2 regions of the Ensifer sp. Root142 genome follow, and region 1 is predicted to be linked to the other one. Evidence: riboswitches for the same ligand, from Rfam matches in the RefSeq annotation. Region 1 holds a riboswitch; the other holds the start of a gene.
The links. Region 1 has a riboswitch for FMN ahead of ASD52_RS32580 (DMT family transporter). Riboswitches for the same ligand answer to the same signal wherever they lie in the genome.
Positions count from the first base shown of each region.

Region 2: another riboswitch for FMN. It lies ahead of ASD52_RS00415 (6,7-dimethyl-8-ribityllumazine synthase); the one in region 1 lies ahead of ASD52_RS32580 (DMT family transporter).

Region 1 covers NZ_LMFK01000047.1:82,296-97,273, forward strand. The annotation lists gene ASD52_RS32550 (cupin domain-containing protein) at 47-445, opposite strand; gene ASD52_RS32555 (AAA family ATPase) at 498-3,959, opposite strand; gene ASD52_RS32560 (exonuclease SbcCD subunit D) at 3,959-5,236, opposite strand; gene ASD52_RS32565 (HAMP domain-containing methyl-accepting chemotaxis protein) at 5,613-7,451, shown strand; gene ASD52_RS32570 (MarR family transcriptional regulator) at 7,635-8,108, shown strand; gene ASD52_RS32575 (esterase-like activity of phytase family protein) at 8,203-10,398, opposite strand; gene ASD52_RS32580 (DMT family transporter) at 10,497-11,396, opposite strand; FMN riboswitch at 11,483-11,735, opposite strand; gene hupB (DNA-binding protein HupB) at 11,858-12,133, opposite strand; gene lon (endopeptidase La) at 12,356-14,776, opposite strand.
Region 2 covers NZ_LMFK01000001.1:84,672-99,649, reverse strand. The annotation lists gene ASD52_RS00455 (amino acid permease) at 1-337, opposite strand, end outside; gene ASD52_RS00450 (N-formylglutamate amidohydrolase) at 449-1,222, opposite strand; gene ASD52_RS00445 (MurR/RpiR family transcriptional regulator) at 1,396-2,274, shown strand; gene ASD52_RS00440 (ABC transporter substrate-binding protein) at 2,462-3,565, shown strand; gene ASD52_RS00435 (ABC transporter permease subunit) at 3,848-4,723, shown strand; gene ASD52_RS00430 (ABC transporter permease) at 4,720-5,508, shown strand; gene ASD52_RS00425 (ABC transporter ATP-binding protein) at 5,513-6,574, shown strand; gene ASD52_RS00420 (TfoX/Sxy family protein) at 6,769-7,122, shown strand; FMN riboswitch at 7,289-7,438, shown strand; gene ASD52_RS00415 (6,7-dimethyl-8-ribityllumazine synthase) at 7,530-8,003, shown strand; gene ASD52_RS00410 (low temperature requirement protein A) at 8,244-9,521, opposite strand; gene ASD52_RS00405 (RpiB/LacA/LacB family sugar-phosphate isomerase) at 9,879-10,316, opposite strand; gene ASD52_RS00400 (triose-phosphate isomerase) at 10,359-11,126, opposite strand; gene ASD52_RS00395 (DeoR/GlpR family DNA-binding transcription regulator) at 11,123-11,908, opposite strand; gene ASD52_RS00390 (TIM barrel protein) at 12,013-12,951, opposite strand; gene ASD52_RS00385 (TIGR01459 family HAD-type hydrolase) at 12,966-13,805, opposite strand; gene ASD52_RS00380 (FGGY-family carbohydrate kinase) at 13,802-14,978, opposite strand, start outside.

The sequences.
Region 1 (14,978 bases):
CAGATTCGTCACGAATCGCAAAGCAGCAGACGAGCAAAAGAATCAGCTAGCTGCCGCGATACTGTTCGTCGGTGACATGCTCCAGCCAGTCGACCGCCTTGCCGTCGAGCGCTTCCTGGATGGCGAGGTGAACCATGGCCGTGTCAGGCGCGGCACCGTGCCAATGTTTTTCGCCTGGCGGAAACCAGACCACGTCTCCCGTACGAATCTCACGCACCGGCTCGCCCCAGACCTGCGCCAGGCCTCTGCCCGATGTCACCACCAGCGTCTGCCCAAGCGGATGCGTATGCCATGCGGTCCGCGCGCCGGGCTCGAAGGTCACGTTGACGGCGCGCACACGGGCCGGCTCTGCTGCCTCGATGACGGGATCCTGCCTGACTGTCCCGGTGAAGTAGTCGGCCGAGGGTCGTGTCGACGCTCGCGATCCGCTGGGTATGATTTCCATCTGCCGTTCCTCCGGGTTTCCGTCACGATCATTCGCCGACGGCATGTCGGCATCATAACCTGTGGATAGTCACTTCCGGGCACGCCGTTCGGGCAATATCGCAAAGATGCTCGTGGTGCGTCAGGTAGATCACCTGCCCGACGCGGGCCATATCCGCCATCAGCTCGAAGGCGCGACCGGCGCGGCCGTCGTCAAACGTCTCCATGATGTCGTCTGCGATGAAGGGCAAGGTTTCGCGCGCCGCGGCGACCTCGTGATAGCCGGCGATCCTGAGCGACAGATAAAGCTGAAAGCGCGTCCCCTTGGAAAGATCGCGCGCCAGCTTGGACCCGCCAGTTGCGGCGTTGGCAATCAGGAATTCCTGACCCTTGTCGGCCTGCGCCGACAGGCTGGAATATTCTCCACCGCTGATGCGGCTGAAGGTTTCCGAGGCGCGCCGCATCATGCCGCTGCGATGGCGCTCGCGAAAGAGCCGGAGTGCCTGCTCGGCGGCGATCAGGCCGGCTCTCAGCTTGAGATAGCCGAGCGCCTTGGCCTCGATCTCCAGAAGCAGCGTGCGGCGACGCTGATCGAGTGCTGCGACAGCGTCGTCGCCGGCGATATTGGCGAGCGCCCCTTCCTTCGTCCGCATGTCGGCGTGCAATTCACTTACATCACGGTCGCTCTCTTCAAGCAGCGCCTCGACGCGAGCCAGTTCCAGCCGCACCGCTTCGTCGTCAAGCGCAGCCAGCAACGCCTCGGCGTCTTCGCTGCGGGCGACACCAAGGCGCTGCGCAAGGTCGGCCTCCGATTCGGCAATGCGCTGGCGCAGCCGTTCCTGCTCGCGGGAAGCGTCGAGCCGCAAGCCGGCTTCATCCAATGTCTCGCAGTCGAAGAAGTCGAGGACCAGACGTTTGCGGGCAATGTGAAGATCCTGCTCGGCAGCAACGCTGCGTTTCTCCTCCTCAAGGCGGGCAAGCTCCGTCAACAGCGTAGCGCGCCGATCCTCCTGCTTTTCAGCCTCTGCGGCACGCGCCTTCATGGCGGCGAAAATCGCAAGCGTATCTCCGGTGTCGGGCACACCGGCAAGATTTGCGATCGCCGCTTCAAAAGCCACTTGATCCTTGCGCATGCCGGCGACGCGGTGATCGAGATCGGCCTTGCGCTGCACCAGCTTGTCGAGATCCTGCAAGACCGCGAGCATGGGGGCGATTTGATCCGGCAGCAGCTGTTCCGGCCGACCGGCAAGCCAGGTGGTTGAGAGCAGATCGTCCCATTGCTCCCGCCAGGAGCACAGGGCGTCCTCGGCTTGCGCCAAGATCGACTTACGCTGCTCCAGCGCGTCACTGGAACGTCGGACCGCCTCGCGCGCCGCCTTGCCGGCAGAAAAAGCCGCCTGGGCCTGCCCGACAGCATTCTCGGCAAAGGCCATGAGATCGTCGAGCCGTTGCGGCAAACGCTCGGTCACACCGATCTCGGCAAGTGAATCCTTCAGAACATCGCGCGCGTCATTCTCGTCGGCCTGGGCGCGATCGAGCTCCAGCCGCGTAGAACGCTGTTGTGTGCGGACATCGAGCGCCGCGAGCCGGGACACGAGCCAGGCTTCCAGCTGCGTCAACTGCGTGACGTCAGGTAAACCGCTTGCAGAGGCTGTTGCTTTGACCGCCTGTGCAAGTGCAGACGCCTCCTCGGCGAGCGAGCATTGTTGTCGCCCAAGCTCATCAAGACGCGCCCGGCGCTCGGCGATCGACAAAGCGAGCGAGCGCATATCCGCGACCTTTGCTGCCTCGGCGAGCCGCAATGCCGTCGCATCGTCGTCGCGACCCAACGCGTCCTCAAAGATTTCCGCAGTCGTCGCATCCAACCGGACCTTGTGCCGCTCCCAGGCGTGTTGTCGCTGCTGGCGAATCTCGATGGACGCCCGGTCGTCAAGGGCGCCGCCCGAAGCAATCAGGGCCGCGAGGCGAGCTTCCTCTCCGGCCAGTTGTTCAGTTTCGCTCGCGACGCGGTCGGCAAGGCGCAGGCGCCTTTGGTCCTGCGCCGCCGTGTCGCGTCGCCAGGTCTCGATCGTGCCGGCAGCGGGCACAGTCAGGCCAAGCAGATCATCGGCGCTGCCTGAATAGGGTTTCAAAGCCGCCAGCTTGTCGGCAAGCTCTGCATCCAGGCGTTCGAGCACTTGTCGGGTGGCCTGCAGGCGCAGGGAGCAATCATCCTGCCGAACACGCCGCAAGCGCTCGACAAACGCGCTCGGATCGATGGCCGAGCTGCGTTCGGCCTGCAGCCGCGCCAGCTCGTCTGTCGCCTCCCGCTCCATCCGTTTTGCCCCATCCGCCTCCTGTCGAGCCGATGCCGCACGCTCCTGCAACGCGGAATGCCGCCGTGAGAGTTCCTGCAGGCGAGCGCCTGTGGCCGTCGGCAACAGCAGCGATGCCGGATCCTGGTCGCCGCGCTCGCCGAGCCTAACGAGGCAGGCAGAAATTTCGATATTTGTCCGCGACAGTTCGTCGATCCGTGCGGGCATGTCGCGCGCGGCTGTGACGTAACGCGCATCGAGCGCCGTCTCCTGCAGCGCGTTCAAACGTTCCACCAGGATGAGGGCCGCCTTGTCATGCGGCAGGACCTCCAGCTCTTCCTGCCGACGGCGACTTTCGTCCGCGAGTTGACGCAACCTGGTCGCAATTTCGATGTCGCGCCGTCGCAGTGCGGGCAGTTCTGCGGCCCACTCGGCCGGCGCTGGCGGCAAGGCCGGCGCCTTTGCCAGATCAATGCGCAAGCCACACAGGCGCCGGAAGAGCGGCAAGGCATCGATCTGCGCTCGCAGGCGATCGCGCTCCACTCGCAGTTCGACGCGCCGCGCCATGGCCGCGTCGTGGCGCTCGCGGGCGGCAAGAAGCGTCTTGCGCAGCGATGCATATTCACGCGCATTGACGTCCAGCCCGTTGCGCTCGACTTTCAACGCATCGAGTTCGGCCTTCAGCTCGGAAAGCTGATGCTTGCGTGCCTGGGGTCGATAGAAGGCATCCGCCTCGGCGCGCAGGATAGACAGGATCGCAGCGCTGTCCGGCAGACCTGAACTGGCGGAAAAGAGCAGGGAGCCGAGTTCGCCCTCGCTCTTCAGGATCGCCTCCCCTCCCTGCTCGATACTGTCGTCGTCGAGCGAGAACATCATGCGGTAGGTCGCGCGGTCGATCGAGCCGAGCGCGGCGGAAAACAGATTGTCCGGCAACGGCTGATCGTCGGCACCGACCAGCGTGTTGGTCTTGCGCTTTATCCGGAAGGCCTGATGGGTGCGGCCGGCCGCCTCGATCGTGCCGCCAACCCGCATCGTCTGATAGGCGTGCAGAAAGCCGTAGGAGCTGTAATGCTCGATGCCGAAGAGCAGGTCGAGGAAGCCCGAAAACAGCGTCGACTTGCCGGCCTCGTTCGGGCCGTAAACGATATGCAGGTCTGGCCTACCTGATATCGCCGGACCGAAGTCGAGGCGCCGCTCGGTAAACTTGCCGTACCGCACCAGGTCGAGTTCGCGCAGCCGCATCAGCGTGAACCCTCGCCTGCATTGCCATGAAGGTGTGCGAGCACCTCCGCAGCACCGGAGACACCGGCATCGAACGCCAGTCTTTCGACCGCCGCCTCATCCGGCGCCAGAACCTGGCGCAGGTCCGGCGGCAACTGCTGCAGCAATTCCTCGACCGCAGAGCGCACTTCCTGACGGAAACCGTGGGCCGGCAGGACATCGCTGCCGACAAGGGCCGCCAGTTCGTCGACCGGATCAGCCATAACCGCCCCCGCCTCTGCACCAGGACTGCGGCAATCGAGCTCGATTTTCTCGACCCAGCAGCCGCCGTTGCCCGCAGCCACATTGTCGATCTCGGCCCGGAGCAGATCGCCATCACGGCGCATGCGCCAGGAAAGCGGCGTCGCGCCAGTCAGTGTCAGGCGGAAGATCACATTGTCGGCAGCGGTCGTCTCGCGCGACTGCAAGAAAGCGTTCCCGACCGTATCAAGCATATCGCCCCACTCGGAAACGCCGGTGAGGTCAAGGCTGATCCGCTCGAAGGTGGCAAGGCCGATTGCCCGCTCCTCGATCGAAACCCGCCCTTCGTCGGTCACCGTCACCAACGTCACGCCCTTGCTGCCGGCTTCGTTGATGTCGCGCCCCTGCGGCATGCCCGGCATGACGACGAAAGGTTCGCTGGCATGGACCTGACGCTGATGGACATGGCCGAGCGCCCAATAGTCGAAGCCGTGCGCCTGGAGATCCGCCACGCTGCAGGGAGCATAGAGGTCATGGCCGGCAGCGCCGGCGAGGCTCGTGTGCAACATGCCGATATTGATCGCGTCGGCGACCGGTGACTGAAAGGACGGCAGCAAGCTTTCCGACGCATGGGGGTTCGCAAAGCTCACACCATGGATATAGACATCGCGGCCGCTCTCCAGCGTCTTTGCGAGGACTGCCTTGCCGCGGCCCTTGAAGACGTGTGTCGATGGCGAGAGCGTCAGCTCGTTCGTCACTTGCGATTGGGCATCGTGATTGCCGCGGATGATGAAGACCCGGATGCCGGCCTCGTCGAGCCGGCGCAGTTCGCCAGCGAGAAACAGCGCGGTGTTCATCGAGGTCTGGCTGCCATCATAAAGGTCGCCGGCGATCAGCAAGGCATCGACCTCTTCGGCAAGGCAAAGATCGACGATCCTCACAAGCGCTTGCCTGGTCGCACCGCGCACGATGTCGGCGAGCTCGGCATTTCGAAGCGCAAGGCTGCGCAGCGGGGAATCAAGATGAAGATCGGCGGTGTGAACGAAGCGGAAGGACATGGCCGACCATGGCCCGTGGGAGCAGCACCCGTCAATGCGCCGGACACCGTCATCCACGCGGATGCGCCCGTCACTCGCCGTTATTTCAGGGCAGTTAAGTAAAGCCAGCGCTCATACGTAATGACTGGAGTTTCGACTTGAAACGTTCTGCCGCAAAAGCGCGCGCCCCTATGTGCAAATATCAGATTATACTCACTTTAATCGATTAGCGCTTTTGTAAGAACTTGTTGGCTAGGTTCCGCTCGGCTGCATTTTGCGTGCGGCCAAGCACAGGAATGACTCCCTGCTTCGGCATCCGCTCCGTCATGACGATCAAGAGCCGGAACGACTTATTCATGCACAAGCTTTTACGGACGCCGTTCCTCCGGAGTTATTCATGTCGCGCCTAAAGATATCACACACCCTTATTGCCCTTTTCCTGATGGTTGGCCTCATCGTCACCGTTCTGGCCGTCGCCTCGCTTGGCGGCATCAAGATGATGAACGAGCGCAACAACGAGATTGCCACCACGTGGCTGCCGCGTGTCTCGCTCTCGCGCGCACTGGAAACCCAGCTTTCGGACACACGCATGTCGTTTGCCCGGCACCTGATCTCGCTGACCCCCTTCGAGAAGAAGGCGGCCGAGAAGGTCATCGGCGAAACCGTAGATGGCTTCAACAAGCTTTCGGACGAATACGCCGCCCTGATGGTCAACGACGCCGACAAGGCAGCACTTGAAAAGGTCAAGAGCGCCTATGAGGCCTACCTCTCGGTTTCCGCCGGCATGGTCAAGCTCTCCAACAATCTCGAGAATATGAAGGCGCAAAGCGTGTTCAAGGTCGAGATGCGCGAGAGGGAACAGCAGGTCGACCAGGCGATCAAGGAAATGCGCGCGCTCAATCTGGCCGGCGCCGACGCTGCCGTTGCTGACAGCTCCACCACGCACGACCAGATCCGTATGATCGAAATGGCTGTCATCGCGGTTGCGGCTCTCATCGTCCTCGGCGCTATTTTCTACGCAATCCGCGGCATTGCCCGTCCAATCCAGATCATCACCCGCTCGATGGCAGGTCTCGCAAATGGCGATACGGCCACCGCCATTCCCTATGGCGTGCGCAAGGACGAGATCGGCGAGATGGCGCGCGCCGTCGAGGTCTTCCGCGAGGCGGCCATCTCCAATCTTCAGCTCGAGGAAGATGCCAAGGTCCAGCGTTCGCAGGCAGAGGCCGAGCGTCACCGCGTGACCGAAGAGGCCGAGGCGGCCGCACAGCTCCGTCTGCAGGAAGCGACAGCCGGCCTTGCAACCGGTCTTCGCCGCCTGGCGGCCGGCGATCTCGCCTTCCAGCTCAACGAACCTTTCGCACCGGATTTCGAACAGCTGCGTCACGACCTCAACCAGGCCGTTGCCCAGCTGGCCGATACACTGGCTGCCGTCTCCTCCAGCTCGGGCAGCATCGACAGCGGTGCACGCGAAGTCAGCCAGAGCGCCGACGATCTGTCACGTCGCACCGAACAGCAGGCCGCGTCGCTGGAAGAAACGGCAGCCGCCCTCGACCAGATCACGGTCAATGTCGGCAGCTCGTCCAAGCGCACCAACGAAGCCCGCGCCATTGCCAGCCAGGCAAACGAAAGCGCCCACAAGTCCGGCGCCATCGTCTCCGGCGCAATCGACGCCATGGGCCGCATCGAGCATTCGTCGAGCCAAATCTCCAACATCATCGGCGTCATCGACGAAATCGCCTTCCAGACCAACCTGCTGGCGCTGAATGCCGGCGTGGAAGCAGCGCGCGCCGGTGATGCCGGCAAGGGATTTGCCGTCGTCGCCCAGGAAGTGCGCGAACTCGCACAGCGTTCGGCCAATGCCGCCAAGGAGATCAAGGACCTGATCCGCAATTCAGCGGTGGAAGTGCAGAGCGGCGTCAAACTCGTGCGTGAAACCGGCGAGGCTCTGCGCACGATCGAAGGCTTTATCGTCACGATCAACCAGCACATGGACGCGATCGCCGTTTCGGCACAGGAACAGTCCGCCGGGCTTTCCGAGGTCAACACCGCCGTCAACCAGATGGACCAGGTGACCCAGCAGAACGCCGCAATGGTCGAAGAGGCGAACGCCGCAAGCGCGACGCTGGCACAGGAGGCCGGCCGTCTTCGCGAACTGATCGCTCGCTTCACATTGGCCCAGGATTCGGGCCACGGTTACGCGCCTTGGACCGGCTCATCGCGCCGGGCAGCATAGTCCGAACGGGTGAAATTCTTGGCACTACAAGTGAAACGGCCTCCGGAAACGGAGGCCGTTTCTTGCTTGCGGAGGTCGTTACCGTGAAATTGCAGAGGTTTTAGTCGACAAATGTAGCAATTGTAACTATCAATAATGTTGCTGCCATTTGACATGGCACCTCACAATTTTCCAACGATGATCATGAAGAAGACATTCGAAGTTTCCGACAGACTGTTTGAGCTTTATCACCGCGTCCACCGGCTCGTGAACGAGTCGATGACGGAGGAAGGCGTTTCGCTGGCGCGGAGCAAATTCCTGTTCTTCCTGAGCAAGCTCGGCCCCTGTCGCTCGACGGATATCGCCTGCGCGCTGAACTTTGCGCCGCGCACCGTCACCGAAGCGATCGACGGCCTCGAGCGCGACCGATTGGTGATGCGCAAACCCGATCCCGAGGATCGCCGCGCCAAGATCGTCTCGATCACCGACACGGGACGCGTGATCCTGGAGGCAGCCGAACACCCGCGCAAACAGCTGATCGAGGAGATCTTCTCCGCGCTCGACGACAAGGAGCTCGGTCAGCTCTTCGATATCGTCGGCAAACTCGTCGACAAGACCGACGAAATTCGCAAGCGCAAGGATGAGGCCGAAGCAGCACAGATTGCGGTCGCTCGCTAGGCCCGCCCTTCCCCCAGCCTTTACAGATAGCCGAAACAGAAAGAGGCCGGGACGTCATGTCCCGGCCTCTTTCGTTTTTCTCCTGGCCCGACGATTACATCGCGTCGATGGCACCGATGGAGAAGAACAGTGTCTCGCCGGAGGAATCGTCGACGCCGTCATTGTCGGTGACGACATAGCCGTTGCCGGCGGCATCGACGGTGAAGCCTTCGACCTTGTCGACGACGTAACCCTTCAGGGCCCTCAGATCGGGAAGGAGGTCGCGAACCTCTTCCTTCTTGACGACAGGAAGCTCGCCGCCAAGGGCTGCCGGCTTCAGGTCGGCAAGGGCGACACGGTAGAGCTTCTTCAGCTTGGCTGCCTGGCCGATCAGGTTGTCTCGCTCGATGATATAGGCATAATCGCCGTGGACGGAGATTTCCGACAGGCCGACCCAGCCGCCATCCGCCTTCTCGAGCGGATAACGCACAGCACCCCATTCCTCGCTCGACGGCTTGTAGGAGACGAGCTTGACGAAGCCCTTCTCGTCGTCCTTCCATTCGCGCTGGACGGCCATCCAGAGAACCTGATCGTCGCCTTCGCCGACAACCGTTACACCCTCGAAGCCGAAGCGGCTCTCGCCTGCACGCAGAGTTTCGGGCAGGGCGATCTCCTTCTTGATCTCGCCCTTCTTGTTCACACGCAGCAGCGCGTGGCTGTAGAGCTTGTCGGCGTTGCCTTCCGAAGCGAGCCAGAAGCCCCCTTCCCCATCATTGGCGATGCCTTCGATGTCGAGCTTCTGTGCCGGGGCGCCATCGCGGGTGATCCGAAGCGTCTCGGTGATCAACGCCGGCTTCTGCGTCGCATCGATGGTGAAGATGGTCGGCTGCGATGCATAAACCGAATCGTTGACTGCGCGCAGGAAGCCCGGCTTGTCGGCAACGGCTGCGAGGCCCGACAAGGCTCCGAAGCCCACCGGCAGACCATCCTTGTCCGCCGAACGGATCTGCGGATAGGCGGCTTCACCTTCGCCACGCTCGTAGATCATCACATGCGAGCGAGCGCCGCCGTCTTCGCCGAGATCGACCTCGTTGGCGGTCGCAAGCAGATTGCGCGACGGGATCGCGACGGCACCCTCCGGCGAGATGCCCGACGGCAGCAATTGCAGCAGTTCCGGCTCGGCGCCGGTGTCCTTGTAAACGCCGACGACGGATGCACGTTCGGCAAGCACGAAGAACAGATTGTCTTCGCCGAACTTGGCAGCCTCGAGGCCTTCCGGCTCGACGCCCTTGGCCGACGAGCGCTTCTCGGGATAGTGGCCGATCGAAGCGATCTCGTGTTCGAAACTCGCACCCGATTCGAACAGGACCTTACCGGCCGTATCGAAGATGGTGAAGCCGCGCGAACCGCCCTCATAGTCACCTTCGTTGGCGACGACGATGCGATTGTCGTCGAGCCACTTGACGGCGTCAGGCTCGCGCTTGCGGCCCGGTTGCTCGTCCATGAAGGCGATAGCGCCGTCACGCTTGGCGTCGATGTCCCTAAGGTCGACCGCGCCAGCGGAGAAATGCGTCTTTACCGTCGCCGACTTGCCGTCGATGATGACGATGTGGTTGTTCTCCTGCAGCGTCAGCGCAATCTCGTCCTTGCCGTTGAAGGACACGAATTCCGGCTCCGGGTCGTCGCCTGCAACCTCGGCAAGACCGGTGAGGGTCACGTGCTTGATCGTCGCGCAATCGGCACCACCATCCTTCAGAGACAGGATCACCAGGTCGCCGGCAGGCATCTGCGGGATCTTGCCGTCGTTGACCTCTTCATCGCGCTCATTCTCGATCGCGATCGCAGCAATGGTCCGGTCCTTGTTGACCGCGACGGAGTCCGGCTGGCCGCCGAGATCGCAGGTCGACTCGACCTTCTTCGAGGCAACGTCGACGGTAGCGAGAAAGCCGGAAGGCTTGGTGAAGCTTTCGCGTGTGTTGACCGCGATCAGGGCCTTGGTACCGGCGACGGTTACCGAGGTCGGCTCGCCATCGAACGACACGATACCGGCCGCCTTCGGCGCCTTGGCGTCGGTGATATCGATAAGGCCGATGCGCTTGCCCGGGCTATCGGAATAGATCAGCGTATTGCCGTCTTCGGTGGCGGTAATGATTTCCGCGGATGTCGCGTCCTTGCGGGCATCGCCCTCCGGCAGATTGTCGGCAACGGCGAAGGACGCAATACGATTGAACACCGGTTCGGCGGCAGCCGGAAAGGCAACGGACGCAAGAAGTATGGCGGCAAGTGCCGTTCTGCATGATGAAATGGTCATGAAAAATCCCCCATGTCGAATATTCAAAACAAGGGGGTTCTGCGGGATGGCGATGACAGGCGCATGACAGTCTCGCGCCTTTGTTGTGCAGCGTTGTCTTACGCGGTCGCGCGCTCGCGTTTCATCTCGTTGCGCATGATGAAAAGCGAGGCGCCGAGGATCAGGACCGCCCCCAGCCACAGATAGCCGCTCGGCGCATAACCGAAGACGAGCCAGCCGGCGAGAACGTTGAGCGGTAGCTTGAGATCGTCGAAAGGCTGCACATACGCTGCGTCTGCGACGGTATAGGCAAGCGTCAACAGATACTGTGCCACCACGGTCAAAAGCCCCGCCAGCACCAATAGCGCAAGGATAGTTCCACTCGGCACGACAAACCCTGCCGACAGCGCCAGCACACCATTGATCGGCGTCAGAAGCACGAGCAACCAGACCGTTATCGTCTCAGGGCGCTCGATGCCTGTCAGGCTCTTGGTGATCAGCGACGCCGCCCCCCAGAGCAGCGCCGAGAAAACCGGCAGCAGCGCTGCCCAGGTGAAGCTTTCCGACCAGGGCTGCAGGATGATCGTGGCGCCGGCAAAGCCGACTGCCGCCGCTGCCCAGCGTGCCGGACCAACGCGTTCGCCCAGGAAGAGCCGCGCACCAAGAATGATGAAAAATGGCGATGTCATCACCAGCGCGATCGCCTGCCAGATCGGAACAGAAGCCAGGCCCGAAACCCAGGCCCCTACGCCGAGCGCCGCAAAGGCAACGCGAATGACGTGACGCCAGGGGTAATCGGTGCGCATGGCCGACAGGCCGGCGCGAAACAGGAACGGCAGGGAGAAGACGAGTGCAAATGCATATTGCCAGAAGGCAGTCGAGGTGGCGGAAAAGCCGAGTTGCATCGTCATCCATTGCGTGACGACATTCAGGAGAGCAAAGGCGACGCCGGCCAGTATCATCCAGGCCGCACCGGCCATGGCACGGGAGGTGAAAAGTGCTTGGGTCGTCTCGCTCATGTCCTTCATCCGCAAACAGGGACCTACACAAATCAGGACACATGAGCGCAGGATGCGACGACGGACCGCCCGCCCGTCGCACCCACGATCATTCTCTTTCATCCGGACTGTGACCGTCGGCTCCGGAATCGCACCGGATCTGCTAACCTTCCGACACGACAGCGCCTGAAGTGCTCGCGGGCTTGGGCCTGCTGCATAATTCCTTAAATCCAATCCGATTTAAGGAGAAAATTATGCAGCAGCTTTCAAGTGTCACAGCGTCCGTTGCGCGTCATATTTGACGCGCGGCGCTGAGCCCTTACCGCCGGTGGGGAGTTTCACCCCGCCCTGAGAACAGGGCTGAGCCGTAGACCAAAGACCGCGCTGCTGCAAGGGCAGCCGAAACGCAAAAGGGTCCGGCGTGAACCGAACCCTTCAAGACTTGGACGGCCGGCCTCGTATCCGGCCGTCAAGCAAACCTATCAGCCGTTAACGGCATCCTTCAGGCCCTTGCCGGCCGTGAACTTCGGAACGTTGCGTGCCGGGATGTCAACTTCAGCGCCCGTGGACGGGTTGCGGCCCTTGGAGGCTTCGCGACGCGAAACGGAGAAGTTGCCGAAACCGACGAGGCGAATGTCGCCACCGTCCTTAAGTTCAGCCTGGATGGTCTCGAAAACTGCATCAACTGCGGAAGATGCGTCGGTCTTGGAAAGTCCGGCCTTCTCAGCAACGGCAGACACGAGCTCATTTTTGTTCATGTTTCCACCCCTTTCAAAATGGTTCGAAACGACTGTGTTTTTAAGCCGCGGCGGCTTGCGCATCGCCCGCGTCTTGCCATTCCCAATTGCGCCTAATCCCTTGGAATGCAAGGCTTGCAGCATGCTTTTACAACAAAAAAGACCGGCCAGAGGCCGGTCTTCCTTGTTTTTCTGCCAAATGGGCCTGACGGGAACACAATTGCACCCGCCCGGTCCTGTCAATCAGTGGGCGATGGAAGCGCCCGCTTCGTCCTGCGAATCAACCGCGGCGACGGTTGCCGGCTCATTTGCCGGGTCCCATTCGATCGGCTCCGGGACGCGGACCAGAGCGTGCTCGAGCACTTCACCCATCCGCGAAACGGGGATGATCTCCAGCACGTTCTTCACGTTGTCCGGGATCTCGGCGAGATCCTTGGCGTTTTCCTCGGGGATCAGCACCTTCTTGATGCCGCCGCGAACGGCCGCCAGCAGTTTTTCCTTCAGTCCTCCGATCGGCAGCACGCGGCCGCGAAGGGTGATCTCACCCGTCATCGCCACGTCCTTGGAGATCGGAATACCGGTCATGACAGAGACGATCGCTGTTGCCATGGCAACACCGGCCGACGGGCCATCCTTGGGCGTCGCGCCTTCCGGCAAGTGCACGTGGATGTCGCGCTTGTCGAACAGCGGCGGCTCAATGCCGAAGTCGATCGCCCGCGAGCGGACATAGGATGCCGCCGCCGAAATCGATTCCTTCATCACGTCGCGCAGGTTGCCGGTGACGGTCATGCGGCCCTTGCCGGGCATCATGACGCCTTCGATCGTCAGCAGTTCGCCGCCGACCTCGGTCCAGGCAAGACCTGTGACCACACCGACCTGATCGTCGCGTTCGGCTTCGCCGTGACGATAACGCGGTACGCCAAGGTAGTCCTGGATGTTGCCGGCAGTGACTGCCACTGCCTTGGCCTTGCCCTTGATGATCTCGGTTACCGCCTTGCGGGCGAGCTTCATCAGTTCGCGCTCGAAGTTACGAACGCCGGCTTCGCGTGTGTAGGTCTGGATGATCGCCATCAGCGCACCGTCGGTGACCGAAAACTCTTTCGGCTGCAGCGCGTGATCGCGGATCGCCTTCGGCAGCAGGTGCCGCTTGGCGATTTCCAGCTTTTCCTCTTCGGTGTAGCCGGCAATACGGATCACTTCCATGCGGTCCATCAGCGGCGCCGGAATGTTCAGCGTGTTCGCCGTGGTGATGAACATCACGTTGGACAGATCGTATTCGACTTCAAGGTAGTGATCCATGAAGGTCGAGTTCTGTTCTGGATCCAGCACCTCCAGCAGAGCCGAGGACGGGTCGCCACGGAAGTCCTGGCCCATCTTGTCGATCTCGTCGAACAGGAAGAGCGGGTTGGACTTCTTCGCCTTCTTCATCGACTGGACGACCTTGCCGGGCATCGAGCCAATGTAGGTGCGGCGGTGACCGCGGATTTCGGCTTCGTCACGAACGCCACCCAGCGCCATGCGCACGTATTCGCGGCCGGTCGCCTTGGCGATCGACTTGGCAAGCGAAGTCTTGCCGACGCCCGGAGGGCCGACGAGGCACAGGATCGGGCCTTTGATCTTCGTCGAACGGGCCTGGACGGCGAGATATTCGACGATGCGCTCCTTGACCTTGTCGAGGCCGAAGTGATCGACGTTGAGCACTTCCTCGGCATGGTTCAGATCGGTCTTGATCTTGGACTTCTTGCCCCACGGCATGCCAAGCAGCCAATCCAGATAGTTGCGCACGACGGTTGCTTCCGCCGACATCGGGCTCATCTGGCGCAGCTTCTTCAGCTCGGCGTCGGCCTTTTCGCGCGCTTCCTTGGAAAGCTTGGTCTTGGCGATGCGCTCTTCGATTTCGGCCATCTCGTCGCGGCCGTCTTCACCGTCGCCGAGTTCCTTCTGGATCGCCTTCATCTGTTCGTTGAGGTAGTACTCGCGTTGGGTCTTCTCCATCTGGCGCTTGACGCGCGAACGGATACGCTTTTCCACCTGCAGGACGGAGATCTCACCTTCCATGAAGCCGAGCGCCTTTTCCAGGCGCATCTTCACGCTGGTGGTTTCCAGCATTTCCTGCTTTTCGACGATCTTGATCGATAGATGCGATGCGACGGTGTCGGCAAGCTTCGAATAATCTTCGATCTGGCTCGCGACGCCGACGACTTCCGGAGAAATCTTCTTGTTGAGTTTCACGTAGCTTTCGAATTCGGAGACGACCGAGCGGCTGAGCGCCTCGATCTCGACCGGATCTTCTTCCGGCTCGTCGAGCGCCTGTGCGGACGCTTCGTAGAATTCTTCGCGCGGCGTGTAGCTGTCGATCTTGGCGCGCGTGCGCCCTTCGACCAGCACCTTGACGGTGCCGTCGGGCAGCTTCAGGAGCTGCAGGACATTGGCAATCGTGCCCACCTGGTAGATCGCCGAGGCTTCCGGATCGTCGTCCGTCGCGTTGATCTGGGTGGCAAGCATGATCTGCTTGTCGGTCCCCATGACTTCTTCAAGCGCACGGATGGACTTTTCACGGCCGACAAAGAGCGGCACGATCATGTGCGGGAAGACTACAATGTCGCGAAGCGGCAAGACCGGATAGGTCGCGCTTTCAGTCGCCGGAGACGTTTTGCTCGTCATGTCATTTCCTTTCCGTCCCGATTTCGGGCCCGTTCCCGGGAGCCACAGCGGCACTCCCGGTTGTCATATTTTCCACATGAAAGTGGAGTGCTAGAGAGTCCTTTTCAAGGCTCGCCGCAACATCCACCATCAGTGGCCGGGTCCTTCTGACTACGCTTTATTGCTGTTGCGTACCTTGCGACGGAAAACGAGGCTTCAAGGA
Region 2 (14,978 bases), on a different contig from region 1:
AGGCGGTTACCCAGCCGGTGAAGCGGTTGCCGAGGATCGAGCCCCAGTGATAAAGGCCGCCGGCCGTCGGATAGGCCGAGCTGATCTGCGCCATGGCGACGGCAAAGACGAGCGAAATGAAGCAGCCAAGCGGCCAGCCGATGCCGATTGCGGCCCCACCCGCACCCGACGTCGCCTGCGCCAGCGAGTTGATGCCGCCGGAGAGAATGCAGATGATGGAGAATGAGACCGCGAAGTTCGAGAACTGGCTCATTCGCCGCTCGAGCTCCTGGGCATAGCCCATCGAATGCAGGACCTGCATGTCCTGCTTTTTGTCGAGATCACTGTAGTCTGACATTTTTCTTCCCCTGATTTCTTCAGACCCGACCGCCCCATTGCAGCAGGGTCCCATCACCACCTGCCCCGGCAAGCCGGAACAGGACCGCGGCAAAGCCGCTCCCCAGGGTCTTTATTTTGCTGAAAGCGCTGCCACGCCTTTGCTGAGCAGCCCTTCCAGATAATCGGCCATGACCCTCTGGCCGATCTCGTTTCGAATGAGATCGTTGCGGATCTCGATCATCACATTCGGCAGCCCGTTGTGGACGCCGTATTCGATCAGACTGTGCGTAACGCCGTCGGCCGGCCCGTAAGGCTCGTTGCGGCGGATATCGTAGGCGACCTTGCCCCTGGTTGCGAAGGTCAGCATCTGATCGGCGAGCCGGCTGTCGGCATCATGCAGGATGCCCACTTCGACGGAACGCGGCTTGCCGAAATAGACGGGCGTGAACGAATGCATCGTGACGACCACCGGCGGTCGGCCTTTGGCCTTGCGCTCGGTCACGAACTGGCTGATGGCGTCGTGAAACGGCAGGTAGATCTCGTCGACCCGTGCCCGGCGCTCCTCCTCCGCCATGTCGCGGTTGCCCGGAACCTCATAGACTTCGCTGACGGCAGGCATGGCGCCGTCGGCCTCCGGCGGGCGGTTGCAATCATAGGCAAGGCGCGAAAAGCGCTGGTAGATCAGGACCGCGTCGAGCTTGCGCGACAGAAACTCTGCAACCGCGAGCGCGCCCGGGTCCCAGGCAATGTGGCTTTCGAGCGCCTGCGGCGAAAGGCCGAGCGAACCGAGACGCTCCGGCACCCGGCGCGACGCATGTTCGCAAACGAGAACGATATCGCCTCTCCCGGCCGCGTTCTCGATCGCAACCGGATCGCCATCTGTATCGGTCAAAAGTCGCGTCAACACCGGCATCCCCTCTTGCCCCGTTAGACGTTCGTTAATGAAAAGATTTGTTCAGAGATTAGCGAGTGTCAATCGAAATCTGAAACGATCTCTTCAAAATTGCGATTGACTCCAATTGTGACAGCGATGTTTAATCTGTCACAAACTGGCGTTAGACCAGTTCAGGGGAGACTATGACTAGCAAGGCGACACCCACGACGGTGTCGGATGTGATCAACGCCCACTTCGCCGCGCTGACCCGCGCGGAAAGACAGTTGGCAGAGACACTTCTCGACAACTATCCCGTATCGGGACTCGGTTCGATCACCACGGTCGCCGAGAACGCCGGCGTATCGACTCCGACCGTCGCCCGCATGGTGCAAAAGCTTGGTTTCAAAGGCTTTCCCGATTTCCAGTCGCGGCTGCACCAGGAGCTGGAAGCCACGATTTCCAACCCGATCACCAAGCATGACCGCTGGGCCGCAAGCGCGCCGGGCACCCACACGCTCAATCGCTTTGCCGATGCCGCCATGAACAACATGCGCGAGACGCTGGCGCAGATCGAGCCGCGCGAATTCGACGAGGCGGTCGCCCTTATCGCCGACCGCAAGCGCAACGTCTATCTGCTTGGCGGCCGCATCACCCGCGCCGTTGCCGATTATCTCTTCACCCATCTGCAGGTGATCCGCCCTGGTGTCACCGAAATCGCGTCGAATGCCAGCGCATGGCCACACTACGTGCTCGACATGCGCCACGGCGACGTGCTGATTCTCTTCGACATCCGCCGTTACGAGCAGGAAATGGAGACGCTGGCGAAATCGGCGCGCGAACGCGGCGTCGAGATCGTCCTCTTCACCGATCGCTGGAGCTCGCCGGTGGCAAAATCCGCCTCCAAGGTCTTCCGCTCGCAGATCGAGGTGCCCTCGGCCTGGGACAGTTCAGTGGTGATCCTGTTTCTGGTCGAGGCCCTGATCGAGGCCGTCCAGAGCACCAACTGGGACGCAACCCGCGACCGGATGAAGACGCTAGAGGGATTGTTCGATTCGACCCGCATCTTTCGCAAACCGGTTTAGGAGGAGTGGCCGGCACGTTCACGGAATTTTATGCACGTGTGTTTCAGTGAAGGCGCCGTGTCGAAAAAAGAATTGTTCTTCCAACGACATGCGCGGCGCGAACAGACAGATCGCTGTCACACAAGTTTCATCGCATCTCTTTAACAGCATCGCCGAAATTGACTGAAAACCCATAAGGAGAACGCCAGTGATTTCAACGACTCAACGCCTGCTCTCGCTTTCCACCGCCATGCTTCTGGCAACGACGGCCATCGCCGCTGCCGAGCCGAGCGAAGAGCTCATCGCCGCCGCCAAAAAGGAAGGCTCGCTGACCACCATCGCACTTCCGCACAACTGGTGCGGCTATGGCGACGTCATCGCAGGCTTCAAGGCCAAGTATGGCCTGGAAGTCAACGAGCTGAACCCGGATGCCGGTTCGGGCGACGAAATCGAAGCCATCAAGGCCAACAAGGGCAACACCGGCCCGCAGGCGCCTGACGTCATCGACGTCGGTCTCTCCTTCGGTCCGTCGGCCAAGGCCGAAGGCCTGATCCAGCCCTACAAGGTCTCCACTTGGGATTCGATCCCGGATTCGGCCAAGGACGCCGAAGGTTACTGGTACGGCGACTACTACGGCGTTCTCTCCTTCGTGGTGAACACCGACATCGTCAAGGACGTGCCGAAGGACTGGGCCGACCTGAAGAAGTCGGACTACGCCAACTCGGTCGCCATGGCCGGCGACCCGCGCGCCTCCAACCAGGCGGTTCAGGCCGTCTACGCCGCCGGCCTCGCCGCTGGCGAAACCGATGCCGTCAAGGCTGGTGAAACGGGCCTCGGCTTCTTCGCCGAAGTCAACAAGGCCGGCAACTTCGTTCCGGTTATCGGCAAGTCCGCCTCGCTCGCGCAGGGCTCGACCCCGGTCGTGATCGCCTGGGACTACAACGGCCTTTCCTGGCGCGACAGCCTCAACGGCAACCCGCCGGTTGAAGTCGTCGTTCCGGCTTCGGGCGTCGTCGCCGGCGTCTACGTCCAGGCGATCTCGGCCTACGCGCCGCACCCGAACGCGGCAAAGCTGTGGATGGAGTATCTTTATTCCGACGAAGGTCAGCTCGGCTGGCTGAAGGGCTATTGCCACCCGATCCGCTTCAACGACCTCGCCAAGAACGGCAAGATCCCGCAGGAACTGCTCGACAAGCTGCCGCCGGCAGCAGCCTACGAAAAGGCTGTCTTCCCGACGCTCGAAGAGCAGGCCAAGGGCAAGGAAGCGATTACCACCAAGTGGGATAGCGTCGTCGGCGCAAACGTGCAGTAATATCCATGACTTCCGCCTCTCCGCGCCTCGGCGCGGGGAGGTTTCCCTAAAGCGCGTCACGATCACCAGGATTCGCTTGCTGCGCTTTAAGGTCTTGTTTTTGCGCATGTCGTTGTCGCAAACCGCAACACGCTTTTGCGCGACATGGTTTAATCTCGTGCACAATTCCTTAGCTCGGTATCGATCTAAGGAATTTTGCAGCAAATCAAAGCGCTAAGGCGATCTTTGTGCGTTCATGCGGACGCGCAAAGGTCACTGCAAGCCTCGGGACAGAAAGCCTATATGAGCACCGCTTCACCGACCTTGATCAGCAAGCGAGCCGTCATCGACTGGCTCGGCATTGCCCCCTTCATGCTTTTCGCGCTGCTGTTCCTGATCATCCCGACGCTTTATCTCGTCACCGGCGCGTTCCTGACGCCCGATGGCAGCTTTACCTTCAAGAACATCGGCGATCTGTTCACGCCCTCGATCCTCAGCGCCTACTGGATCTCGATCCGGATCTCGATCGCGTCCTCGATCGGCGGCGCGCTGATCGGCTTCTTCCTCGCCTGGGCAATCGTGCTCGGCGGCGTGCCGACCTGGATCCGCTCGGGCCTCCTGACCTTTTCGGGCGTCGCCTCGAACTTCGCCGGCGTGCCGCTCGCCTTCGCCTTCCTCGCGACCCTCGGGCGCACCGGCCTCGTCACCGTCTTCCTGCGCGAATGGTTCGGCTTCAATCTCTATTCGACCGGCTTCAACCTGCTGTCGTTTTTCGGATTGACCATCACCTACATGTATTTCCAGATCCCGCTGATGGTGCTGATCCTGACGCCGGCGCTCGATGGTCTGAAGAAAGAATGGCGCGAAGCCTCTGAAATCCTTGGCGCCTCGACCTGGCAGTACTGGCGCATGGTGGCGCTGCCGATCCTGTGGCCGAGCCTGCTCGGCACCACGCTCCTGCTGTTTGCCAACGCCTTCGGCGCGATCGCCACGGCCTATGCCTTGACCGGGTCCTCGCTCAACATCGTGCCGATCCTGCTCTATGCGCAGATCCGCGGCGACGTGCTGCACAATCCGAACCTCGGCTATGCGCTGGCGCTCGGCATGATCGTCATCACCGGCATCTCGAACGTTCTCTATATCTGGCTGCGTATGCGCGCCGAACGGTGGCAGAAATGAAAGCACAACGTCTCGGCGCCTGGATCGCCATCGCCATCGGTGCAAGCTACTTCATCATCCCGCTGCTGGGCACGCTGGAATTCTCGCTGCGCATGCGCCGCGGCGAATACTCGTTCGACGCCTATCGCTCGGTCTTCTCCGACCTGCAGTTCCGCGAGACCTTCGGCTATTCGATGATGATGGCCGTGTTGACCATCGTCTTCGGCATGCTGCTGGTGGTGCCGACCGCCTATTGGGTCCGCCTTCGCCTGCCGCAGGTGCGCCCGATCATCGAATTCATCACCCTTCTGCCGCTGGTCATCCCGGCGATCGTCATCGTCTTCGGCTATCTGCGCCTCTACAACTCCTCGTCGTGGATCCCGCTGACCGGCTCGATCTCCGGCACCAATGCGCTGTTGATGTTCTCCTACATGACGCTGTCCCTGCCCTACATGTACCGGGCGGTCGATACCGCGATGCGGGCGATCGACGTCCGCACGCTGACGGAAGCCGCCGAAAGCCTCGGCGCCAAATGGCCGACGATCCTGTTTCGCTGCATCTTCCCCAACGTCATGAGTGGCGTGCTCTCCGGCGCCTTCATCACCTTTGCGATCGTCATGGGCGAATTCACCATGGCCGCGCTGCTCAACCGCCCGGCCTTCGGTCCGTACCTGCAGCTCGTCGGCGCCAACAAGGCCTATGAGCCTTCGGCGCTCGCGGTCATCGCATTCGCCATCACCTGGCTCAGCATGGGTCTGATCCAGCTCGTTTCCCGCATCCAGAAATCCGCTCCGGCCAAGGCTTGATCACATGGCATTCCTGACACTGAACAATATCCAGAAGTCCTTCGGCCCGGTTCAGGTCGTGCACAACTTCAACATGGTCATCGACAAGGGCGAGTTCGTTTCGTTCCTAGGCCCGTCAGGCTGCGGCAAGACGACGATCCTGCGCATGATCGCCGGCTTCGAGACGCCGTCGGGCGGCACGATCACCATCGACAGCAAGGACCAGGGAACGCTGAAGCCCAACCAGCGCAACATCGGCATGGTGTTCCAGGCCTATGCGCTGTTTCCCAACATGAACGTCAACGACAACGTCGCCTTCGGCCTGAAAGTCGCCGGGGCGCAGAAGTCGGAGATCGATACACGCGTCAAGCAGATGCTGAGCCTGATCAAGCTCGAGCACCTGGCCGACCGCTTCCCCTACCAGCTTTCCGGCGGCCAGCAGCAGCGCGTGGCGCTCGCGCGCGCCCTCGCCGTCAAGCCGCAGGTGCTGCTGCTCGACGAGCCGCTGTCGGCGCTCGACGCCAAGATCCGCGTGTCGCTGCGCGAGGAAATCCGCCAGATCCAGCAGCAGCTCGGCATCACCACTGTCTTCGTCACCCATGACCAGGAAGAAGCCCTGTCGATCTCCGACCGCATCGTCGTCATGAATTCCGGGCGAGCCGACCAGATCGGCACGCCGTTCGAGATCTACAACACCCCTGCGACCCGATTCGTCGCCTCCTTCGTCGGCACGCTCAACATCATCGAAGCCAAGGTCGCCGACCCGGCCGCCGGTGCTGTCACCATCGGCAACCAGCAGGTGTCGCTGAAGGAGCCGATCGCCGGCATGAAGGGTGGCGACAACATTTCGCTGGCGCTGCGCCCGGAGGCAGGCTCGATCGCCGACAGCGCCAGGGGCGACACCGCGCTGACCGGCGAGGTGGTTTCGACCAGCTTCCTCGGCTCGGTCATCCGCACCAAGCTGCGCATCGGCGGCGACGTCATCTCCTTCGACATGTTCAACGACCCCGGCCTGACGCCGCCGGCCTTCGGCTCGAACGTCACGCTCCGCTTTGCCGCCAAGGACCTGCTCGTCATCCGCGAGTAGATCTCCAGCGTCCCCCTACAGCGCGTGCGTCTTGTTACGCGCAAAGGTCGCTGTAGCGCTTTGAAGTGCTGCATGTTTTTATCCCTAAATCGAATAGGATTTAAGGAAACATGCAGTAGCTGCCTTGCACATGCCGTGGAGAGATTGCCTGAACCGTCGAATGAAAAACAGCGCATTTTGCACCGGCGGCCGCCATGACTAAAGCGCAGCCGAGTGCGTTCGTCACCCATATCCACGAAGAACTCGCGGATATCGGTCCCGTTGACATAGGCCGCTTCTTCGGCGGTTGGGCCTATCTTGTCGCTGATCGCCAGTTCGCCATCAGCATCAAGGATCGCCTCTATTTCAGGGTTGATCAGCCCCTGAGAGATGCGCTTCTCAGCGAAGGATGTCAGCCGTTCACCTACAACAAGGGCGGCAAACCGGTGGTCGTGCACCGCTACTACGAAGCACCGGTCACTTGCCTTGATGACAGGCAGGCGCTGCTCCATTGGTCCGCACGCGCGATCGCCGCCGAAGACGAAGCCCCGCGTCGCGTCCGCAGATAAATGTCTCGTGGCGGCGACGCGGCACGCGGCCGAGGTCAGACTACGGCGGCTCCCGACGGGAACAGATTTGTCCGGGAGCGATACGGCACGGAAAAAATCTGTCGCGATTTCCCGGATTTTCGTCGCGTCATGCGTTTGACCAGGCACGGCCGATCTATATAGTCGCTCTTGTTCTCAGGGCGGGGTGAAACTCCCCACCGGCGGTAGCGATCGAAAGATCGAAGCCCGCGAGCGCTTCGGAGGTCTACTTCGGAGGTCAGCAGATCCGGTCAGATTCCGGAGCCGACGGTCACAGTCCGGATGGAAGAGAGCAAGCAGGAACGTGGACCCCACACCGGGGTTTCGCGCGCGTGCATGTTCGCCCGACGGGAAAATTGGAAACGCCAAACCCTGGAAGGCTTGAGACCATGACTATTCTTTCCCACCCCACCGCCAAGATTGCGATTGTCCGTGCCCGCTGGCACGCCGACATCGTCGACCGCTGTGTCGATGCCTTCGTCGCCCAATGGACGAAGTTCGGCGGCAGTGCCGCCGACGTCGAGATCTTCGACGTGCCAGGCGCGCTGGAAATCCCGCTGCACGCGCAGAAGCTTGCCAGGACCGGCCGTTACGCCGCGATCCTCGGCACCGCCTTCGTCGTCGATGGCGGCATCTACCGCCATGACTTCGTCGCTGGCACGGTGCTCGACGGTATGATGCGCGTCCAGCTCGATACCGACGTGCCGGTGCTGTCGGCCGTGCTGACGCCGCACAATTTCCAGGAAAGCGCGCCGCTGATCGCCTTCTTCCGCGAACACTTCGTCGCCAAGGGCGAAGAAGCCGCCAATGCCTGCGCCCAGATCCTCGACGCCCGCGCCAAGCTGGCGCTGCTCAACGCCTGATCTGCTGGCGGGCCGCAAGCCCGCGCCGTATCCGGCCGCCACCCCTCATCCGGCCTGCCGGCCACCTTCTCCCCGCCTGCGGGGAGAAGGCTAGGGTGAGGGGCAAGGCTCGCTCAGCGCTCCGATGCGCAACCATCGAGCCGCTTCGCGGCGCCTGCTTGAATCAACCTCTGAACCACCTGAATCAAGCCGCCAGCAACAGCCGGCAAACCGCTGTTTCGAATAGCCAATTCCCGGCGTTCAATGCACCGGCTCTGCCTCATCAAGGCACCGTTCCAGCGCCGCCATCCGGTGGCGATGACCGACCGCCTCGAAACCGACGACGGTCACGAACGGCGCAAACATCAGAATGATCAGGCAGATCGCCATGTCGACGCCCGCCATCGCGGCCGCGATCGACGCCGCAAGCAGCAGCATCGTGCCGGCGAGCAGCCAGGCATGAAGCGGTTCCGACTGCCGCAGCAGATAGGCATACATGCCGTAGACCAGAGCGATATAGGCCGCGACCGGGACCGCCACCGTCAACACGGTCGCAAGCGACCCGATATGCGCCTTGTGCTCGATGTAATAGGCGGCGACATGCAGGCCCGCACCGGTCGCAACGATCGCGGCGAAAATGAACATGTGACCATAGCCCCAGACGAAGGAGCGTCTGCGGTGCACGTGCAGGACCTCGGCACTCGGCAACAGGAAATAGATCCACCACATGCCGAAGGTAAGCCCGGTGCCCGCAAGGCAGACGAGCGCCACGTCGAGGTTCCAGCCCTCCCCATCCACCACCGCCGTGATCGAGGCGACCGTGCCGACGACGCCTTCTCCGAGCGCGATGATTGCCAGAAGGCCGTAGCGTTCCGCAATATGGTGGGCATGCCAGGGCGTGCCGCCATGCCGCGTCTCGGCGATATAGGGCCCGAGCATCTCGATGACGGTGAGCGCCACGACCATGGCGAAGGTGACAACGATCGAGAAGTCGACGAAGATCTGCACGACCCAGCCGAGTTGCGCAACCGTGATCGCTACCACATAGGTCATGCAGGCCTGCCGTCGTGCCGGATCTTGGCCGGCGGCGCGCAGCCACTGGAAGATCATCGCCACCCGCATGACGACGTATCCGAGCACCATCACGCCATTGTCGAGATGGGCACCCTCGTCGACCGAGCGGAACATGGCGGGAAGGCCGATCGCCAGGATCAGCACGCCGACCATCTGCACCATGGTCACGCACCGGAACACCCAGTCGTCGGTGTCATAGGCGGAAGCAAACCAGGTGAAATTGATCCAGGCCCAGCAGATGGCGAAGCTGGCGAAGAAGAAGCCGATCAGCCCCGCCTTGAAATGTCCTTCGGCCATCAGATGCGCAAGCTGCGATGCCGCAAGGCTGAAGGCGATGACGAAGGTCAGGTCGAACAGAAGCTCGAGCGTCGTGGCTGTGCGGTGGTGTTCGTGCGTGTCGCGGCCGCTCATGCGCGCCAGGCGGTGGCTTCCGGCATGCGGCGGTGTCGTTGGGGCGTCGGGCATGGGGCGGCATTCCTCGCTGACGTGACGATATGCAAGCATGTTCAAATATTTACAGAAGCTTCGTCAAGCCGGCAGTGCCCCGGCGGTCTGCCAAAACACCCGACAGCGCCGCGCCTCAAACATGACGCGCAAACGACGCTGAAACGAATTAGGCAGTGGCAAATCAGGAAAAGACGCCCGGCATCTCTGCCGGGCGTCTCGCCGCGATGCGCGAGGGAGGATCAACGTGCATTGCGGTATTAGAGCATTTCCAGGAAAAGTGCGAATCGGCTTTCCGCCAGGAAATGCGTAAAAACAAAGAGATAGAGCGGGTCTGTGGCTCCGTTTAAACCGGAAACGCTCTAGCAGTTGGCTCGCTTACTTCGCCGCGTCGAGACGATCGATCGCGTCGACATTGCCGGCCGACGGGCCGTTCGCGTCGAATTCGGAGGCGAGCCAGGTATCAACGATCGACTTCGCCAGCTCCGGCCCGATGACGCGCGCGCCCATGGTGATGATCTGTGCGTTGTTCGACTTTGCCGCCCGCTCAGCGGAATAGGTGTCGTGGGTCAGCGCGGCGCGGATGCCCGGCACCTTGTTGGCCGAGATGCAGACGCCGATACCGGTGCCGCAGAACAGGATGCCGCGCTCGTTGTCGCCATCGACGATGGTCTGCGCCAGCTTCTGCGACAGGTCGGCGTAGAAACCGGACTGGCTGAGGTCGCTGACTTCGAGGTCGGCCTTGCCCTTGAGATGGGCGGCGATGACGTCGAGCAAGGGCTTGCCGGCGCTGTCTGCTCCGATTGCGATCTTCATGATTGTTCCTTTCCGTCTTGTTGATCTGCGGGGTACGAGGGCTCAGATCGCCTTCGAGACGCGCTGCAGAATGTCGAGATAGCCATTGACGTCCCAGGCGGAGCGGCCGATGAACAGGCCGTCGATGTGCCCCTGGGTGATCAGTTCTTCGCAATTGCCGGGATTGACGCTGCCGCCGTAGAGGACGGGAACGCGCACGCCGAGCGCGCCTTGCGCCACGTCGGCGATCCGCTTATGGCGCTCGTCGGCATAGTCTGATGTTGCCGGAATGCCGTTGACGCCGATGGCCCAGACCGGCTCGTAGGCGAGCAGGATCGTCGCCTTGCGCGCGTCGCCTTCCAGCAGTTCCAGCGCGCCTTCAACCTGCCGCTTCAGGACGGCATCCGCCTCGCCCGCCTCGCGCTCGGCGAGCGTCTCGCCAATGCAGATCAGCGGCACCAGGCCGTGGCGCACCGCCGCTGCCGTCTTCAGGCCCACGGTACGGTCGGTCTCGCCGAAGTGCTCGCGCCGTTCGCTATGGCCAAGCTCGACCACATCGAGGTTGCAGTCCCTCAGCATCACCGGCGAAACCTCGCCGGTCCAGGCGCCGGCGTCGTCCCAATGCATGTTCTGCGCACCGACCTTGACGCCCGTTTGCACGAGCCGTTCCTTGACCTGTCTGACGGCGGTAAAGGGTGGAATGACGAAACGCTGGATGCGCTCGTCGCGCGCTCCGTCCGCTGCGGCCAGCCTCTCGGCAAAGACCATGGCCTCCGCCAGCGTCTTGTTCATCTTCCAGCTTGTGCCCACCCAGAGCTGCGGCTTGTTCATGCTTTCTCCGATGCTTTTCGATTGTCGACCGTCACCAGGGGGATTCCGGCCTCGCGGAGCGTCGCGGCATGCTCATCCGTCACCTCGGCGCCGGTCAGCACCGCATCGAAGGCGTCGAGCCCTGTCAGGAAATGCAGGGCGGAACGCCCGAACTTGTCGTGATCGACCATGAGATATTTGCGCGCCGCCGACTTCACCATCAGCCGCTTGGCCTGCACGACCTCCTGGTCCTGGTGGAAGGCTGCCGTTCCCGCGACTGCGGAGCTGGAGAGGAAGGCGATATCGACGCGCAGCGAGCGCAGCGCCTCTTCGGTGACGATGCCGAAAAAGCCGTTGAACTTCTTGCTGTACTGGCCGCCGAGCGCGATGACGTTGATGCCGGGCGCACCGGACAGACCGGTGATGACGCCGAGGTTGTTGGTGATGACGGTCAGCGGCCTGATGTCCCTGATGCAGCCGGCAATCGCGCCGGCCGTCGAACTGTCGTCGATGAGGATGCTCTGCCCCGGCTCGATCAGGCTCGCCGCATATTCGGCAATGCGGTTCTTCTCGGCGGCGGCAATCTTCTCGCGGTAGCGGAAATCGCTTTCGAACTGCGGGCTCGACTGGATCGAAGCGCCGCCATGCACCTTGCGCAACAGGCCAGCCTGTTCGAGATCGTCGAGGTCGCGATGCACCGTCATCTTGCTGACGCCGAAACGGAGTGACAGATCCTCGACGGACGCCGTGCCGGCCTCCATCAAAACATCCATGATCGCCTGTCGCCTGTCTTCCGGCTTCATCGTCATCCGCCTCGATCCCGATGCCGCGAGAGCGCGACATCACACCTGAGAAGATAACACCTTTATGTTATATTTCAATCTAACTAATGATACTTTGTGATATTTCAGTGTGATTTTGATGATCGGTTGAACCCGGTATCGATGTAGGGCTCCCAGAACTCCACGGATTCGCGGATCATCTCCACAACGTTGTGGTCGGTCGGTTCCCGCTCGCGGAAGGACAGCTCCAGGCAGATCTCGTTGTCGGTGCCGCCGCCGGCCTTGACCGCATCGATCAGCTTCTCCGGCGTGATGCGGCCATCCCGGTTGTAGGCAGCGGTAAACGGCCAGTGCCCGCCCTTGTTCATCGACGACTGCTTGATGTGGATGATCGGCGAGCGCTCGGGAAATGCGCCCGCCCAGGCATAGGGGTCGATGTCATCGGGGTCGTCGGAGGTGACGTCGCCATGGTCGATATCGACCATCATCTTCATTGGGAGCGGCAACTCCGCCTCGGCGAGCCGCCGGTCGAGCGAGCGGCACTCGGCGATCGTGTGGCCGAACTCGCGCCCGACCGACATCGGTTCCCAGAACACATAGGAAAGACCGGCCGCCTTGCCGTGTTCCGCCACGTCGCGCCAGCAGTCGATGGCGATCTTCATCATCTCCTCGCGCCGGGCCGGGTCGTCATAGTCCCTCAGCGTGAAGATCGCAAACTGCGTGCCCATGCCGGATGCGCCAAGCTCGGCGGAGATATCGGCAAAGGTCTTGAACCAGTCGACATAGTAGCGTCGCACATCCGGGTCGGGGTGGCCGAAGTGGTTGAGCCTGCCATAGGGCCCGGTCATGCCCGAGGTGATCCTGACGCCGGTGCGGCTAAGCGCTGCCCTGAACTGACGGATGGTCTTGGAGATCGTTGCCGCCGGCCAGCCCGGATTGACGAACTCATGCGTCAGCTGCACGTAGCCGATGCGGATCTGCTCCCCGATTGTCTCGATCAGATCATCAGGCTCGGCAAAACGATTGACCAGCGGATTGGTGTTGAGCGACAGCGTGAAAGCCAAGACCGTACTCCTGACTACCAGAGAAATTTCGGGAGGATGAAATCGGGCGTGGCGCCATGCTCGGCAAAGAGTTTTTGCCGCTCCTTGTCGGAGGCATGCTCCAGTATCCCGGTGGTCACCAGCGCCGACTCAAGGCCGGCACTTGCCGCCCCGGCGATATCGTGTTCGATGCTGTCGCCGATTGCGCAGACGCGCGACGGATCGGGATGACCGAGAAAGTCGAGGGCAAAATCGTAGATGTCGGCGAATGGTTTTCCGATCCAGCGCACCGTGCCGCCGAGTTCCTCGTAAAGCTCCGCAATCCGCCCAGCCCCGAAAGCCATTCCGCTCTTGGTCAGCATCACCTTGTCGGGGTTGGTGCAGAGGCACGGCACGCCGCGCCGTGCCGCAGGCGCCAGCAGCGCCTCATAGTGCGACAGCGGCAGGACATCGCCTTCGCTCGCAGCCAGAAGCACGAAGTCCGCATCCGCGCCATCTTCGGTGCGCTCGAGGTCGAGCCCGGTGAGCGGCGACAGATCGCCGTCGCGGCTGACCAGCAGGCACTTTTTCGGAGGCCCGCTTGCCTGCCCGCCTTCCTTTTTCAGGATCTGCCACGCCACTTCGCCCGAGGTCAGGAACCAGTCCCAGCTGCCGGCGACGAAGCCGAGATCGACGAGACGGCGGTCGTTTTCCGCCGAGCGCTTGCCGGAATTCGAGAGAATGATGATGCGCTTGCCCTGATTCTTCAGCCGCACCAGCGTTTCGGCAGCACCAGGATAGGGCCTGCGGCCGTCGCGCAGCACGCCGAACTGGTCGATCAGAAAGGCGTCATAACGATCGGCGATATCGCCGAGGCCTGAGATGACAGTACTCATAACACACCTGCCTGTCTTGCACCGGCAAGCGCCAGCCGCGCCGTGCCGGCTGCGGCCTCTTCCGAACGTACCGTCAGGAACGGCACGCCGAGCTTGCGCGCGCGGATTGCCGACCACGCCGCATTTCTTGCACCGCCACCGACGGTGCGTATGGAACCGAGCTTGGGTCCGCCGAACGATGTCAGCCTGTGATAAGCAAGGCTTTCGATACCGGCGATGCCTTCGAAGATTGCCTTCAGAAACATCGCGTCATCCTCGGGTCGCGGCGTCAGGCGTGGCTCAAGATTCGGATCGGCGATGGGGAAGCGCTCGCCGGGCTTCGTCAGCGGGTAATAGTCGAGCCCGCTATCGACAGCCGGATCGATGCGGGCGGAAAGCTCATCGATGCGCTCTGCGGAAAAATACTCGGCCAGAACAACGCCTCCCGTATTCGATGCGCCGCCCGCCAGCCACATGTCGCCGATCCGGTGGCTGTAGAGGCCATATTCCGGGGCAAACAGCGCCCGGTCGGAAAGCACCTTCACCGTCAACGTCGTGCCGAGTGCGCTGACGCCATCGCCCGGACGATCGGCACCGGTCGCCAGAAACGAGGCACAGCCATCGGTCGTGCCGGCGACTAAAATGACATCCGGCGTCAGGCCGAAGGCTTCGGCTGCGGCCGCCGATATCGTCGCAACCGGCGCACCGGCCGGCAGCACCTCCGGCAGGAGATCGATGCGCGCGCCAGTTCGTGAGATCCACTCCGGCCAGCACCGCGCCACCGGATCGTAGCCGGTCTTCAAGGCATTGTTCTCGTCGGAAACGTCGTAGAGCCCGGTAAAATGCCCGGCGAGCCAATCGGCCTGATGGATGACACGGAAGACATCCGGCACCGATTGGAACAGCAGCACCTTGGCAAGACCGGAGGTTGCCCCGTGGGCGGCACTTTCCTTCGGTGCATGGGCGGCAATTGCGTCCAGCATCGTCCGGTCGGAAACCGGATCGTTGTACATCATCGGCGTGGCAAGCGGCGCACCGTCGGCGGAAACGGGCAGCATCGTGCCCGAGGTTCCGTCGATGCTGATGGCGCGGATCCGTCGACGATCGACCGCCTCGAGCACCTCGCCAAGCGCCGCCCGCACCGCCTTCCACCAGCCGACCGGATCGCGGTGGTCATCGGAAAAAGCGGCGAGC